DNA from 3 places in the Burkholderia sp. BCC0397 genome. Region 3 is predicted to be linked to each of the others. Evidence: riboswitches for the same ligand, from Rfam matches in the RefSeq annotation. Region 3 holds a riboswitch; each other region holds the start of a gene.
The links. A riboswitch is a leader RNA that binds a small molecule or an ion and turns the genes downstream of it on or off. The one in region 3 is predicted to bind cobalamin.

Region 1 (5,207 bases), on a different contig from region 3:
CGCTTTAATTCGGACGAGGAAACGTTGCAGGCACGGCATCGACACACTGAATGTGGCGACGTGCCGGAGCGGAGAAGCGGAGAGACGGAGAGACGGAGAAGCAGAGAAGCAGAGAAGCAGAGAAGCAGAGAAGCAGAGAAGCGCCACATCCAACCCACCGCGGCGGATGGCCGGCTATCGCCCGCCACCCGCCGCGTCCACGATCAGGCCAGCGACCGGAACAACCAGTAAAGCCCTGCCGCCAGCGCGATCGACGCCGGCAGCGTCAGCACCCACGCGAGGACGAGGCTGCGCACCGTGCTCCATTGCAGCCCGGAGCCGTTCGCCGCCATCGTGCCCGCGACACCCGACGACAGCACGTGAGTCGTCGACACGGGCAGCCCGTACATGTCGGCGGCGCCGATCGTCAGCATCGCGACGAGTTCGGCCGATGCGCCCTGTCCGTACGTCAAATGCTGCTTGCCGATTTTTTCGCCGACGGTCACGACGATCCGCTTCCAGCCGACCATCGTGCCGAGGCCCAGCGCGATCGCGACGGCGACCTTCACCCACGTCGGAATGAACTTGGTCGCGTGGTCGAGTTGCTTGCGATAGTTGTCGATCGCGAGCTTGTCGTCGGCGGCGAACGCGGGCTGGCCCGACTTCTCGATCAGGCGAATCGCTTCGGAGACCAGATACATCGTGTTGCGCACGTTGTCGACGTCGCGCTGCGGTACGGCCGCCATCGAGCCCGACGTACCGACGGCGGTCGCGAGCGACGTGGACAACTGCGCGACGGCCGGCAGCACGGCGGGCGTCAGTTCACGATGCTGCACGTAGTGTTCGACATCGGTGCGCGGGTTCGCGGACGGCGCGACACCGTTCGTGTACTTCCCGAACGTCGCAGCCGCCTGGTTCGCGACCGCCACGAAGGTCTGCGATTCGGCGGGCGTGACGGCCTTGTTCAGCGCATACGCGGTCGGCACCGTGCCGATCAGGATCAGCATGATGAGGCCCATCCCTTTCTGCCCGTCGTTCGACCCGTGCGCGAACGACACGCCGGTGCAGGTGAGGATCAGCAGGCAGCGAATCCAGAACGGCGGCGGCTGGTCCTTCGGCGGTTCCTTGTACAGCTCCGGAATCCGCACGAGCGCCTTCAGCGCGAGCAGCAGCAGCGACGCACACAGGAAGCCGACGATCGGCGAGAGCAGCAGCGATTTGCCGACGCCGAGCGCCTGGCCCCAGTCGACGCCGCTCGTGCCGGACGGCCCGTGCATCAGCTGGTTCATCAGCCCGACGCCGATGATCGACCCGATCAGCGTATGCGAGCTCGACGACGGCAGCCCGAAATACCAGGTCGCGAGGTTCCAGACGATCGCGGCGATCAGCAGCGCGAACACCATCGCGAAGCCCGAGCCGCTGCCGACCTGCAGGATCAGCTCGACCGGCAGCAACTGCAGGATGCCGAACGCGACGGCACCGCTCGAGACCATCACGCCGAGGAAGTTCCACATGCCCGACCAGATCACCGCGACGTTCGGCGTCAGCGAGTGCGTATAGATCACGGTCGCGACCGCATTCGCGGTGTCGTGGAAGCCGTTGACGAATTCGAAGCCGAGTGCGATCAGCAGGGCGGCGCCGAGCAGCAGATACGGGAACAGCGACCCTTCGCGGACCGGTGACAGATCGTCGACCAGGTGCGTGGCGATATAGACGGCACCAAGCACGAGCACCAGCAGGAACATGGCATAGCCGATCTGCCTGGTGCGTGCGATGGAGCCAGGATTGTTCGGGGCGGACGAAGCAGGTTGATTCATGACGACATCTCGTAGGGGAGCCTCGTCCGATCCTAGCTGCGGCTAGCAGTCAGTTTGATGACAGTCGGGACGACGAACGGTGTGTCTTACAGGGATGTAAGGCGAGCGGCGGCATGCGAAGCGTCGGGGCGCATCGTTCGCTCACATAGTGAACACGACAGCGGCTTACGCGTGGGTATCGCGCAGGTCATCGTCCGTCGCGGCCAGCGTCCAGCCGGCCGGCGACGCGACGAACGTCGTGCACGACAGTGGTGCCACGTCGAGACGCATGGCCGCGCTGAGATCCATCCGCCGCACATGCGCGATGGCCGCGCGGACGATCGGCGCATGCGTGATCGCGACGACGTCGCGATCGGGCGGCAGCGCGCTCAACCATGCGCCGACCCGATGCGCGGCGGCGTCGAACGATTCGCCGCGATGCGGCGACGCGGACGGCGTGCCGATCCACGCGGCCAGTTCGTCAGGCAGGTCGCGCGCGAGATCGTGCAGCCGCTTGCCGCGCCAATTGCCGTAATCGATGTCGCGCAGCGCGTCGTCGATGTCGGCGTGCAGCCCGAGTGCGTCGGCGGTCTGCCTTGCGCAACGTGCCGGGCTGCACAGCACGAGCGAGCCGGCAACGCCCGTCCAGCGGCCGCGCAGCGCAGCGGCTTCGGCGAGCCCGTGTGCGTCGAGCGGATCGTCGTCGGGAAACGTGCCGCTGCGCATGGCGCGGGTCGATGCGTGCGCGATCAGGCGCAGCGAGGCATGCAGGTTCATGTCGGTTGTCGGATGATCCGGAGCGGGGCGCGCATGCCCATGTGGCATCGCTTCAATACGCGAACGTTCGCGCGTACAATTCGCCCGATACGAAGTGTGGAAGCCGGTGCAATTCCGGCGCGGCCGCGCCACTGTAACCGGGGAATCGATGATCCCGGAAGCCAGACCTGCCTTCGTACCCATCCATCATTTGTCGGGGCGCGATTCCCCTGAGGTGCATCCATGAGCGAAGCAGTGCTGAAGCCGGCGGTCGTGCCGGCACCCATCCCCGTCCGTGAGCTGTTGCCGTGGGCCGTGTTCGTCGGCCTGATCCTGCTGCTCGCACTCTATTTCGTCGGTGCGGAACAGGGCGCGACGTCGCTCGTGCCGGGCATGTACGTGCACGAATTCGTCCACGACGGCCGCCATCTGCTCGGCTTTCCCTGCCACTGACGCGGAGCCTACGATGGTCGGAAAGCTGCTCATGCGCGGGATGCTTGCAGGCATCGCCGCAGGCCTCCTCACATTCGGTTTCGCGAGAATCGTCGGCGAACCGCAAGTCGATCAGGCGATCTCCTTCGAAGAAAAAACCGCCGCCGCCCAAGGCGAAGCACCAGAGCCCGAACTGGTCAGCCGCCACACGCAGGCCGGCCTCGGGCTGCTGACGGGCGTCGTGACCTACGGCGCGGCATTCGGCGGGCTGTTCTCATTGGTCTTCGCGTACGCGTACGGACGCGGCAGCCGCCTGCCGGCACGGCCGCTGGCCGCGTGGCTGGCGCTGGCGGCGTTCGTCGCGCTCGTGATCGTGCCGAACCTCAAGTACCCGGCCAATCCGCCGTCGGTCGGCGACCCCGACACGATCGGCTATCGCACCGGCCTGTTCTTCCTGATGATCGCGATCTCGGTCGCGACGATGGTGTTCTCGGTCGGCGTGCGCCGCCATCTGCTGGCGAAGCTCGGCCAGTGGAACGCGTCGATCGTCGCCGGGCTCGTGTTCGTCGCGATCATTGCGGCCGTGCAGATCGGGCTGCCGTCGGTCAGCGAGCTGCCGGCCGATTTCCCGGCGGCCTTGCTGTGGAAGTTCCGGGTGGCGGCCATCGGCATGCAGGTGATCATGTGGACGACGATCGGCCTGCTGTTCGGCGCGTGGGTCGAGCGCGGCGAACGCGCCGGCATGCGCGCCGCCTGACGCGCGGGGCAGCCGGGCGCGCCTAGCGCAGCATGCGCGGTGCGCTCCACGTCGATTCGCGCGCCAGCGCGACGAATGCGGCCAGATAGTCGATCGAGGCGTCCGCTTCGCGGATGCCGAGGAAGATCTGCTTCGCGATGCCCTTCTTGCCGAGCTTGACCGGCACGACCGGCATCCGGTCCGCGTACTCGTCGGCGAGCCACCGCGGCAGCGCGGCCACGCCGCGCCCGCTCGCGACCATCTGCAACATGATGTCGGTCGTCTCGATCGACTTGTGCCGCCTCGGCACGATGCCGGCCGGCGTCAGGAACTGGTTGTAGATGTCGAGCCGGTCGGTTTCGACCGGGTACGTGATCAGGATCTCGTCGGTCAGTTGCTCGGGGCTCACGTAGTCGACATTCGCGAACCGGTGCGCATCCGCGACCACCAGCACCTGTTCGTAGTCGAACACGGGATCGAAGCGCAGCCCCGGCTTGTTCAGCGGATCGGGCGTCACGAGCACGTCGATGTCGTAACCGAACAGTGCGCCGATGCCGCCGAACTGGAAGCGCTGCTTCACGTCCACGTCGACGTCGGGCCAGCACGACAGGTAGGGTGACACGACCTTCAGCAGCCACTGGTAGCACGGGTGGCACTCCATCCCGATGCGCAGCGTGCCGCGCTCGCCCTTCGCGTACTGCTTCATCCGTTCCTCGGCGAGCTCGAACTGCGGCAGCAGCCGGTTCGCCAGCTTCAGCAGATACTGCCCACCCTGCGTGAGCCGCAGGCCGCGGCCTTCCCGATCCCAGATCGGCGTGCCGAGCTGCTGCTCGATTTTCCTGACGGTATGGCTGAGCGCCGACTGCGTGAGGTGCAGCGCATTGGCCGCCGCGGTCAGCGAGCCCTGGCGCTCGACCTCACGAATGACGACGAGATGGAATCGTTCCAGCATGGATCGTGCTCATGCAGCGAATGCATGAAAAATGTTAATGGATGAATGAAATAATGCCATTTTATTTCATGGGATGAAATCCCTATGATGGCTGCCGGATCTACTATTTCTTCTGGACGGCAGCTTCATGGTCACGACACACAACCTCGGTTTTCCGCGCATCGGCGCGCAGCGCGAACTCAAGTTCGGTCTCGAACGCTACTGGAAGGGCGAATCGTCGCGCGACGAACTGAAGGCGCTCGGCGCCGAGCTGCGCCGGCGTCACTGGCACGACCAGCGCGATCTCGATCTCGCGCCGATCGGCGACTTCGCGTTCTACGACCAGGTGCTCGACATGAGCTTCACGCTCGGCAACCTGCCGAAGCGCGTGCAGGATTTCCACGGCGATGCGCTCGACAACTATTTCCGCGTCGCGCGCGGCCGTTCGGCTCAGTCGGCGCAGGAGCACGCCGCGTGCTGCGGCGGGGTCGCGGCCGGCGAAATGACGAAGTGGTTCGATACGAACTACCACTACATCGTGCCGGAGTTCCATGCGGACACGAACTTCTCGCTCGAT
Region 2 (5,207 bases), on a different contig from region 3:
AGATCGTCGAAGCTCGGGATATGGGAATACAGGCTCGCCAGCTTGACGTCGAAATGCCGCGCGAGCGCCGCGCCGGTGAGTTGCTCGAAGCCGCTTTCATCGGCGAGCTGCGCGCCGGCTTCGACGAGCTTGTCCACGGTAATGCCGGCACGCGCCATGACGAATACTATGCAGGTTAGTCAAAAAACTAATTCTATTAGTTTTTGCTGCGATGTCAATTTTCCGCGCGTGCCGGTGTGGCGCGTTGCGCCGATGTGCCGGGCCGTCAGAACGTATAGCTGACCTTGCCGAACGCGGTGCGCCCGAGCGTGTTGTAGCCGTACGCGGTCATGTACTGCCGGTCGAACAGGTTCGACAGCGACGCCGACACCGTCAGGTGCGAATTGATCCGGTACGACGCGCGCAGGCTTACCGTCAGGTACGACGCCAGATACTGCCGGTTGGCCGGATCGTCGAAGGTCGAGCCGCCGTACAGCAGCGACGCGCCCGTGCTCAGCGCATGCAGCTTCAGTTCGTCCCACGTGTGGTCGACGTTCAGGCTGACCGTCTGGCGCGGCCGGCGGCTGAGCCAGGTCTGGTTGGTCTCGTCCTGCGGATTCAGGATGCCGACCGCGACGCTCACCGGCGTCGAGCGGCCGATCGTCCCCTTGTACGACAGGTCGATGCCGCGAATGTGCGAACGGCCGATGTTCATCGGCGAGAACGTCGCCGGGTTGTACGCGATCAGGTTGTTGACGCGCGTGTCGTAGATCGCCGCGGTGAACGTGCCGTACGCGGTGTTCGCGTCGAGCGCGGCCTCGACCGACGTGCTGCGTTCCGGGCTGAGGGTCGGGTTGCCGTAGCCGGGGTAGTACAGGTCGTTGAACGTCGGCAGGCGGAACGCATTGCCGTACGACACGCGCGCCGTGTAGACCGGCGTGATCGCCCACGACAGCGCGGCGTTGCCGATGTTCACCGCTTGCCCGGCGATGATCTCGTGACGGCCGGCGACGAACATCGTCACGCTGCCGAGCGTCGCCGACTGGTGCAGCGAGAACGCGGAATCGTTGCGCGTTGGTACGCCGCCGGGAATATCGACCGGCAGGAACGCCTGTTCGCGCGTGAAGTCGTAGGCGAGCTTCGATTCGCCCGACAGCGGCAGGCCGAACAGGTGGAATCCGTGCTCCTGATGGGTCAGCGACGTCGACGTGCTGATCCGCTGCGAATTGATCTGGTCCGTCGCGAGGGCCGGGTTGTCCGCATGGATGAACTGGCGGTCGTTCGCATAGCCGAACGACTGGTCGAACTGCGTATCGGGCGTGATGTCGAGATGGAACGCGACGCCGGTCGTCAGTTGATGATCGAGTTCGCGATTGGCGTAGCCGCTGTTGTCGTAGGACAGATCGGAGCGGTGGTACAGCGCGAACGTCGAGATCGACCAGTTGTCGCGCGCATAGCCGAGCCGCGCATCGAGATCCTGCGCGTGATACGGATTGCGGCCGTCTTCGTGGCCGTAGAAGAACGGCCGCGTCGCATCGATGCCGGCCGTGTTGTAGTCGTGCAGCCCGAGCGAATAGGTGAGCCCGCCGAGCGCGGCCAGCGGCCCCGTCGACGGCACCGTGCCCGACGTGCGGAACTGCGTGTCGAACGTCTTGTTCGAGCCGCCGCCGAACGACACGGTGGTCTGGTTCGGCTGGTTGGCGGCGCGGCGCGTGATGAGCTGCACGACGCCGCCCATCGCGTTGTTGCCGAACGACGCGGCGGCCGGGCCGGAGATCACTTCGACGCGCTCGAACGCTTCGGTCGGCAGGTCGGCCCACGGCGCGATGCCGGTGGTCGGCGAGCCGATCCGGATGCCGTCGATGAACACGGCGACCTGGCTCGCCGACGAGCCGCGGATGCTGACCGACGCGGACGAACCCGGCCCGCCGTTCTGCGCGACGGTCACGCCCGGCAGCGTGGCGAGCGCCTGCGTGATGCTCGGGTCGGTCGGCGACAGCCGGTCGAGATCCTCGCGCGTGAGCACCTGCGTCGACGCATAGCGCCGGTCGAACGATTCGGGCAGGTGCCGCGTGTCGGTCACGCTGATCGTCGGCAGGTCCGCGCCTTGTACCGGCCCGGCGGGTTGTACAGGCGCCGTGTCGCCGGCCGCATGGGCGAGCGGGGAAAACAGCGCGGTGGCGGCGGACGTGGCAAGCAGGTGACGAATGTTCATGAAGCGGCGGGACAAAGCGTGTGGCGCGTACGACGATCGTGAGCGGAGTGTGGACAGGGGACACATGCCGACGGCGTGTCGGTGCGGCGCTTCCGGCCGGGAAGCGGATTCTGGAACGAAGGACATCTGACGGATCCTGAGGTCGGGTCGTCCATGCAACGGGCGGCCGCCAGGGGCGGTGCCTCGCGCATCGGGACACCCCGCCCGGTGCGGCTGCTGGACCTCGGGTCGATGGCAGGTCTCCTGGCTCGCGGGTCGTCGTCCGTGCCGGCCTTCCCGGTTTCCCAGTGGCATGCAGTGGCACGGATTCGCCGCTCACAGTTGCGGGGGCAGCCGCAGATTCGGGGCGTTGCCCCTGCTGCGTTCCCTTTTGATCCCATCCCTGGGAACCATCAGCGCGCAAGGGTAATGGCGGGCGCTCGGGCGCGTCAATCGTCCGGTCGCGCGCGGATGCGAAAAAACGTCATTGGTCGGCGTCGGCTTTCCAAATCCTTTCGTTCGATGTGCCCGGACAGGGTTTTCAGGTCTGAAGAAACGGCCGGGTTCGAACGCATGCCGTCGCGCCGGAACCGGCGGCCGTCGTTCCGAATGCCGGCGGCCGGCGCGTGTCGTTACATATGCGTGCCGCCGTGCGTGCGGCCGCCCGGGTCGCCGCCGCGGTCGGGCGGCGTATTGTTCTGATCGATCTTCGCGAGCACGAAGCCGGCGGGCGGCAACGCGGCGGGCGAGCGGTGCATCGCTTGCCCGACTGCAGGGTGAGGCGAGGCGGCGGGAAAACCGGATGACGTCACGCCCGGTTGAGCGAACGCCGACAGGGAAGCGGCCGCCAGGGCGGCGGCGACGATCGCGTGCGTATTCATGGCGACTCCTACACGACTGACTGACTTCGGGGACGACGTAATCAGTCTAGGGCGCGAAACTTAACGCGACGTGAAGGCTCGGCGGTGCGCGCATGACACGCATCTTCATGCGCGCCGCGACGGTCAGGCCGGTGCCGACACCAGCGCGCAGAAGTTCTCGAGATCGACGTTGCCGCCGCTGATCACCACGCCGACGCGCTTGCCCTGCAGCGCGTCCTTCATCCGCCGCGCGGCGGCGAACGACAGGCAGCCGGTCGGCTCGACGACGATCTTCATCCGCGTGGCGAAGAAGCGCATGCAGTCGACGAGTTCCGCGTCCGTCGCGGTCAGGATGTCGTCGACGTCGCGGCGGAGGATCGGGAACGTGAGGTTGCCGAGGTGCTGCGTCTGAGCGCCGTCGGCGATCGTGCGCGGCGTGTCGATGTGCACGATCGTGCCGGACCGGAACGATTGCTGGGCGTCGTTGCCGGCTTCGGGCTCGACGCCGTACAGCTTCGCATGCGGCGACAGCGCACGCGTGGCGAGCGCGGTGCCCGACAGCAGCCCGCCGCCGCCGAGCGGCGTGAACACCGCGTCGAGCGGGCCGATTTCGTCGAACAGTTCCTTGGCCGCGGTGCCCTGGCCGGCGATCACGTCCGGGTGATCGTAGGGCGGAACCAGCGTGAGCCCGTGCTGTTCCGCGAGCGCGCGCCCGATCTGCTCGCGATCCTCGGTGTAGCGGTCGTAGGTCACGACGTTGCCGCCGTAGCCGCGCGTCGCGGCCATCTTCGCGGCCGGCGCGTCCTGCGGCATCACGATCGTCGCGGGAATGCCGAGGATGCGCGCCGACAGCGCGACAGCCTGCGCATGGTTGCCCGACGAGAACGCGACGACGCCGTGGCGCCGCTGTTCCGCGTTGAAGCGCGACAGCGCATTGAACGCGCCGCGGAACTTGAAGGCGCCCATGCGCTGCAGGTTCTCGCACTTGAAGAACACCTGCGCGCCGAGCGCGTCGTCGATCGTCCGCGACGTCATCACCGGCGTGCGGTGCGCGTGGCCTTCGAGCCGGGCCGCGGCGGCGGCGACGTCGTCGTACGTGGGGAGAGTCGGAGAGTTCATGGTCGCTCGAGGGTCGAAAAGATCAGTCAACGGGAGACGCAAAACGGCAAAGCCGGACGCGGTGCGTCACTTCGCATCGTTGTAGACGGTGGCGCGCGAGACGCCGAGATGCTGCGACACGATCTCCATCGCACGGCGCACCTCGAGGAAGCCGTCGGTCTTCAGCGTCTGCATCAGCTCGCGGCGCTGGTCGGTCTTCAGCTCGCGCGGCGTCGTCGCGAGGCGCGTCGCGAATGCGTCGATGCGCTGCCGGATCGCGTCGGCGCTGGCCGGGTCGAGCGTTTCGACGACGGTTTCGCCGTCCGTGCGGCAGAACTGGTTGAGCATGCCCTGGAAGCCGCGGAACAGCGTGACGTCGGCATTCAGGCACAGCGCGGCCACGTAGCGCCCGGTCGAATCCTTGATGCCAATCGACGTGCTTTTCGCGGTGCGGCCGTCGGCGAAGCGGTTCGGGTAATTCGCGAGCACCTGCGGGAACTCGTCGTCGGCGATGCGGGCGAGGCCGAGTTCGGTCGCAGGATCGCCGACCGCGCGTCCGGACAGGTTGTTGTGGATCGCGAGGATCGCGTGCTCCGGCGTGCGCAGGTCGTGCACGACGACCTCGGTGAACGGCGCGAACATCTCGCCGAGCCCTTCGGCGATGCGCTGCACCTGCTCGATCAGCGATGCCTGCTCCGACGGCAGTGGTTTGCGGTTCGTGCTCATGCGTGGTCCTGGGGGGCGGGCGTGTCAGTCGTTTCCGTCGTTTCCGGTCGCGTGATGTCGGCCAGCAGCGGGCGCGCGATCCGGACATAGTCGGCCGCGTCGAGCACGACCGAGCGGTCGAGGCGGCCCGCGTTGAACGCGATCTCGGCGTTGCGCTCGACCAGCGCCGGATCGACGACGAGCGTCACGTTTGAATCGAACACGAACGGCGGCACGGCGCCCATCACGCAGCGCGTGACGGCGGCCGCGACGTCGGGCGACGCGAGCGTCGCCTTGCGCAGGCCGACCGCATCGGCGACCTTGCGGAAGTCGATCTTCAGGTGGCCGGGAATCACCGCGAGCGGCTGTGT
Region 3 (5,207 bases):
CATGCGGCGGCACGAGCTCCGCATCGTGGTAGCTCGCGTAGTCGTTGTCGTCGCGCGAGCGCGACGGCTGGATGCCGACGAACACGTTGCCCGCGCGCCAGCCGGCGATCGTGAAACGCTGTTGCCGCAGCGTCGGGTCGGCTTCAGGCGGCCCCCAGCGCGCGTTCAGCGCGTCGCGCACGGCCGCCGGCAGCCGCGCGAAATGCGCAGCGTAGTCGGCCAGCGGGAAGCTTTGGAACGCCGGTCGCAGCGCGTGCACGGCCGCGTCGTTGGTCACGCCTTCGGTGAGCCGCGCGATCAGCGCGTCGCCGTCGGGCGGCAGGTCGGCCACCGTATAACCGGCGTCGCGCAGCGCCGCGAGCACGCGCAGCGCGGAGGCCGGCGTGTCGAGCCCGACGCCGTTGCCGATGCGCCCTTCGCTTTGCGGATAGTTCGCGAGAATCAGCGCGACGCGCTTGTCGGCGTTCTCCAGCGTGCGCAGCCGGCACCAGCCGCGCGCGAGCGCCGCGACGAACGCGATCCGCTCGGCATCCGGCTGGTAGCGCACGACGTCGACCTCGGTATGCGGGCAGCGATACGCGAGCCCCTTGAAGCTCACCGCGCGCGTGACGATGCGCCCGTCGACTTCGGGCAGCGCGATATGCATCGCGATGTCGCGTGCGTGCAGGCCCTGGTTGTCGGCCACCCACGCGTCGCGATTGCCGCCGGACAGGATCACTTGCAGCACCGGCGCGTCGCCTGCGAGCACGTCGGGCTCGGGGCTGTCGATCGCACCGGCCGCGAACGCCGTGGTATTCAGCACGAGCGCGACGTCGTGCGTATCGCAGAGTTGCGTGATGACCTCGCGGCTCACCGCATCTTTCAGCGACGTCACCGCGATCGGCAGCGGATTCAGTCCTTCGTCGATCAGCGCGTCGGCCAGCGCGTCGAACACGGCAGTGTTCGCGGCCTGCCAGTGCGCGCGATAGAACAGGATCGCGACGACCGGCGCGCCGGGCGTCCAGCGCGGCCGCCAGTCGTCGACGCTCGCGCGGTCGCGCGCCGGGTGATACAGCGCGGCGGCCGGCAGCGGGCGCGGCAGTTCGGGCTCGTCGCCGAACCCGAGCGTGTGAAACGCGATGCTGCGCAGCAGCGCGTCGGCGTTGTGCACGCCGCCTTCGCGCAGATAGCGCCACCACAGCCGGCACAGGTCGGCCTTCACCGTGCTCTTCGCGACGAGGTTCGGGTCCTCCTGCAGGTCGCCCGAGAACATCGCGAGCTGCTGCCCGCGCTTCGACGCGAGCGACACGGCCTGCTCGATCCCGTACGGCCAGTACGCTTCGCCGCCGAGATGATCGATCACGACCGTCTTCGCGTGACGCAGCACGTCGTCGACATAGAAATCGACCGACGCCGGCTGCCGCAGGAACGTGACGTTCGCGAGCCGCACGCTCGGGAATCCTTCGGGCAAGTGCGGCACGACGCTCGCGAGCAGCGACAGCGTCGTGTCGGCCGAACTCAGGATCACGATGTCGGCCGGCTGCTGGTCGATCCGGACGACGCCCTGCGTATCGTCGACGAAGCCGCCCGGCGTGGTGCGCAGCAGATGCATCGTGCGTTACGCCTGTTGCAGCTCGGCCGCGCACGCGGCGTCGAACGCGCGTTGCAGCGCGGCCGCGTCGAGATCCTCGCCGATCAGCACGAAGCGGCTCGCGCGCGTTTCGCCGTCCTGCCAGCGGCGGTCGAAATAGCTGTCGAAGCGGCGGCCGACACCCTGGATCACGAGCCGCATCGGCGCGCCGGGCAGCGCGGCAAAGCCTTTCGCGCGATAGATCGTGTGCGCTTCGACCACGCGCTGCAACGCGGCGATCGTCGCTTCGCGCGTGCCGGCGTCGCCCGACACCACCACCGAGTCGAAATCGTCGTGATGGTGATCGTGATCGCCGTCGTCGGCCGAGCCGTGATGGTCGTGACGCAGGTGGATCGTTTCCTCCGACGCCGATTCGAGGCCGAGCAGCATCGCGAGGTCGAGCTCGCCGCGCGTCGCGCGCACGATCTTCACCTGCGGCGGGATCTCGTCGCGGATCGCGGTTTCGATCCGCGCGAACTCGGCGTCGCCGACGAGGTCGGCCTTGTTCACGATCACGAGATCGGCGGACGACAGTTGATCGGCGAACAGTTCGTGCAGCGGCGATTCGTGGTCGAGGTTCGGATCGGCGCGGCGCTGCGCGTCGACGGCCTGCGGGTTCTCCGCGAACTGGCCGCTCGCGGCGGCCGGCCCGTCGACGACGGTCACGACCGCGTCGACCGTGAAGCTGTTGCGGATCGTCGGCCAGTTGAACGCCTGCACGAGCGGCTTCGGCAGCGCGAGGCCCGACGTCTCGATCAGCACGTGATCGATGTCCGCGCGGCGCTCGACGAGCGCTTCCATCACCGGATAGAACTCTTCCTGCACGGTGCAGCACAGGCAGCCGTTCGCGAGTTCGTACAGCTGGCCCGATGCTTCGCCCTGTGCGCCGTCGGCATCCTCGCAGCCGATGCCGCAGCCCTTGAGGATTTCGCCGTCGATGCCGAGCTCGCCGAATTCGTTGACGATCACCGCGATACGGCGGCCTTCGGCGTGCTGCAGGATATGGCGCATCAGCGTCGTCTTGCCGCTGCCGAGAAAGCCCGTGACGATCGTGACGGGAAGCTTGCGTAGGGTCATGGTAGGTCCGGTGACGAGTATGGAATCAGGACGGGATCGTCGCGTCGGTGGCGGCGCGGCCATTCACGGGACGGTACGCGGGAAGGTCACCGCGCAGTCCGGCCGGACAGCCGCGGGACGGGCGGAACAACGAATCGGGCATGGTGCTTCCTTGCGAACGGTCGACATCGTGAATGCCAACACGGCTGCCGCGGCCTCGCCGGCGCCACCTGCCGTCCATCGTGCCGGCCGGGCGCATTCGCGCGCGGGCAGATCGACGGAGACAGCGGGAAACACCGGGCGTCGGGCCTGCTGCGGCCGTGGACGATGCGCCGCCTCCCCGCGGCGCTGAACCCCAACGTTTAGGCCGGTATCCGGGCTGACGAACACGCCGCTTCGCCTTCCCGGATACGCGCGGCATCCAGTGGCGGTCGTCCGCATGCGCATGGCATGCGGCGAAGCGGCGCTGCATCGCGCTGCGCGCGACGCGTTCGCTTACCGTTGCGGGGGCAGCACAGGTTGGCTCGACTGCGGCGCAGGCAGGCTCCCTGTTTCCCGTTTAACTGCGTGCACCGGAGCGGCGCGCGCGAGCACCAAAACGCGTGCGAGTGTAGGCGGCGGTGCGGGGAGCGTCAAGGCGAGCGGCCGGCGGCGAATGCGAATGATTGTCGTTTTCAATTAAACGGGATAAACTTCGCCTGACAAAAAACGCAAACAAACGCGCAACGGCAAGGTGAGGCAATCACTCAGTCATCCTTAAATTTCCATGTCGAAACGACAGATATCCGGGCGGCGCTTTCCTGTGCTGGCCCTGTCGCTGTGCTCGATCGCCGGCGTTGCTTCCTGCCCTGCCCCGGCGGCCGAGTTCGACGACGAACTGCCCGCGGTCGAGGTGCGCAGCCGACGCCATCCAAACGATCCGCGCGCCGAAAGCGTGAGCACGGCGACCCGCACCGCGAGCGATCCGCGTGACATCCCGCAAACCATCGACAGCGTCCCGGTCGAGGAAACGCTGTCCTATGGCGGCCGCACGCTGGCCGACGCGCTGGCCGGCGTGCCGGGTGTTTCCAATACGTCGGATACGCGCTTCGATTCGTTCCGCATTCGCGGTTTTTCCGCCGCGGGCGACCTGCTGCTCGACGGCATGCGCGACGACGCGCAATACGTGCGCAGTCTCGGCAACATCGAACGCGTCGAAGTGCTGAAGGGGCCGGCGGCGGCGCTGTACGGGCGCGGCAGCGGCGGCGGCGTCATCAACCGGATCACCAAGCAGCCGTTGCCGGAAAACTTCGGACATGTGTCGGCGGCAACCGGAAGTTATGGACGGCTCGGCGCCACGGTCGACCTCAACCGGATGCTGTCGAGGGCATGGAGCGTGCGGCTCAACGCCGGACGCGAACATGCAGGCAGCTTCCGCGACCATGTCGACGGCACGCGCCAGTACGTCGCGCCGTCGATCAAATGGCAGGACGCGCGGCGAAGCTGGCTGCTGCAGTTCGAATACGACACGTACCGACGCGTGCCCGATCGCGGCATGCCGGCGCCGGTCGCCGCGGTCGACGCGGCCGGCAAGCCGTTCGCGTTTTCGCTGCCGTCCGCGCCGCGCGCAACCTTCTTCGGCGCGGCGGGCCGCGACACCATCCGCGACGAGAACATGAACTGGCGCTCGGTCTTCACGCACGCGCTCGATGGCGACTGGGAGCTGCGCCATACGCTGGGCGTGCTGGATTTGCGCAGCACCTTCGACAATACCTACGTCACGCAAAGCTACGTCACGAAGCCGCGCGACTACCGGCACGTGCAACGGGCGCGCTACCTGCAGGACATGACGCATCTCAACGTGCAGACCGGCGTCGAACTGGGCGGCAAGGTCGCGACCGGACCGGCCTTGCATCACCTGCTGTTCGGCATCGAATACGGTTGGCAGAAACGCAGCCCGACGCTCTGGCAGGCCGACGCGACACCGGTTCCGATTACCGGACCGGATCGTCTCGCACCGGTCGGCTCGACGCCGCGCCCGTATGCGATGAACCGCCATCGCGTCAGCGACTACGCAATCTTCGCGCAGGATCGCATCGACCTCGGGCGAGCGTGGAAGCTGCTCGGCGGCCTGCGCGGCGAACGTTTCGACGTCGATTCGACCAACGTGCTGAACGCTCTGCGTTCGCGGCGCACGACGACGGCATGGAGCCCGCGGCTCGGCGTCGTGTGGTCGCCGGTCGGCGCGCACAGCGTGTATGCGTCGTACAGCAAGAGCTTCGCGCCGGTCGGCGGCGACCTGATCGGCATCACGCCGGACGCGCGCGGCAACGCCAACGATCTCGGCCCGCAATACAACCGCCAATACGAGATCGGCGTGAAAAGCGACTGGCGCGGCGGCGCGCTGAGCACGACGCTCGCGCTGTTTCAGCTCGATCTGTACAACCGCCGCGTCGCCGACCCGGTTCGGCCGGGTTTTTTCGACCTCACCGGCCTCGAGCGCAATCGCGGCCTGGAACTGGGTGTCGCCGGCCGGCTCACGGGCGACTGGTTCGTCCGCGGC

Region 1: linked by a shared signal. The riboswitch ahead of HWX03_RS27080 (CbtB-domain containing protein) and the one ahead of cobW (cobalamin biosynthesis protein CobW) in region 3 are both predicted to bind cobalamin.
Region 2: linked by a shared signal. The riboswitch ahead of HWX03_RS20150 (TonB-dependent receptor) and the one ahead of cobW (cobalamin biosynthesis protein CobW) in region 3 are both predicted to bind cobalamin.

The regions. Positions count from the first base shown of each region.
Region 1 is NZ_CADFDL010000011.1:3,336-8,542, forward strand. Features, by position in the region: gene HWX03_RS27070 (inorganic phosphate transporter) at 204-1,796, opposite strand; gene HWX03_RS27075 (histidine phosphatase family protein) at 1,962-2,552, opposite strand; cobalamin riboswitch at 2,599-2,742, shown strand; gene HWX03_RS27080 (CbtB-domain containing protein) at 2,775-2,984, shown strand; gene HWX03_RS27085 (CbtA family protein) at 2,998-3,720, shown strand; gene HWX03_RS27090 (LysR family transcriptional regulator) at 3,743-4,651, opposite strand; gene metE (5-methyltetrahydropteroyltriglutamate--homocysteine S-methyltransferase) at 4,779-5,207, shown strand, end outside.
Region 2 is NZ_CADFDL010000006.1:143,554-148,760, forward strand. Features, by position in the region: gene HWX03_RS20145 (TetR-like C-terminal domain-containing protein) at 1-137, opposite strand, end outside; gene HWX03_RS20150 (TonB-dependent receptor) at 266-2,194, opposite strand; cobalamin riboswitch at 2,410-2,603, opposite strand; gene HWX03_RS20155 (hypothetical protein) at 2,806-3,054, opposite strand; gene HWX03_RS20160 (threo-3-hydroxy-L-aspartate ammonia-lyase) at 3,178-4,152, opposite strand; gene HWX03_RS20165 (PAS domain-containing protein) at 4,219-4,857, opposite strand; partial or broken gene HWX03_RS20170 (YbaK/prolyl-tRNA synthetase associated domain-containing protein) at 4,854-5,207, opposite strand, start outside.
Region 3 is NZ_CADFDL010000010.1:143,674-148,880, forward strand. Features, by position in the region: gene cobN (cobaltochelatase subunit CobN) at 1-1,591, opposite strand, end outside; gene cobW (cobalamin biosynthesis protein CobW) at 1,598-2,686, opposite strand; cobalamin riboswitch at 3,013-3,278, opposite strand; gene HWX03_RS26645 (TonB-dependent siderophore receptor) at 3,468-5,207, shown strand, end outside.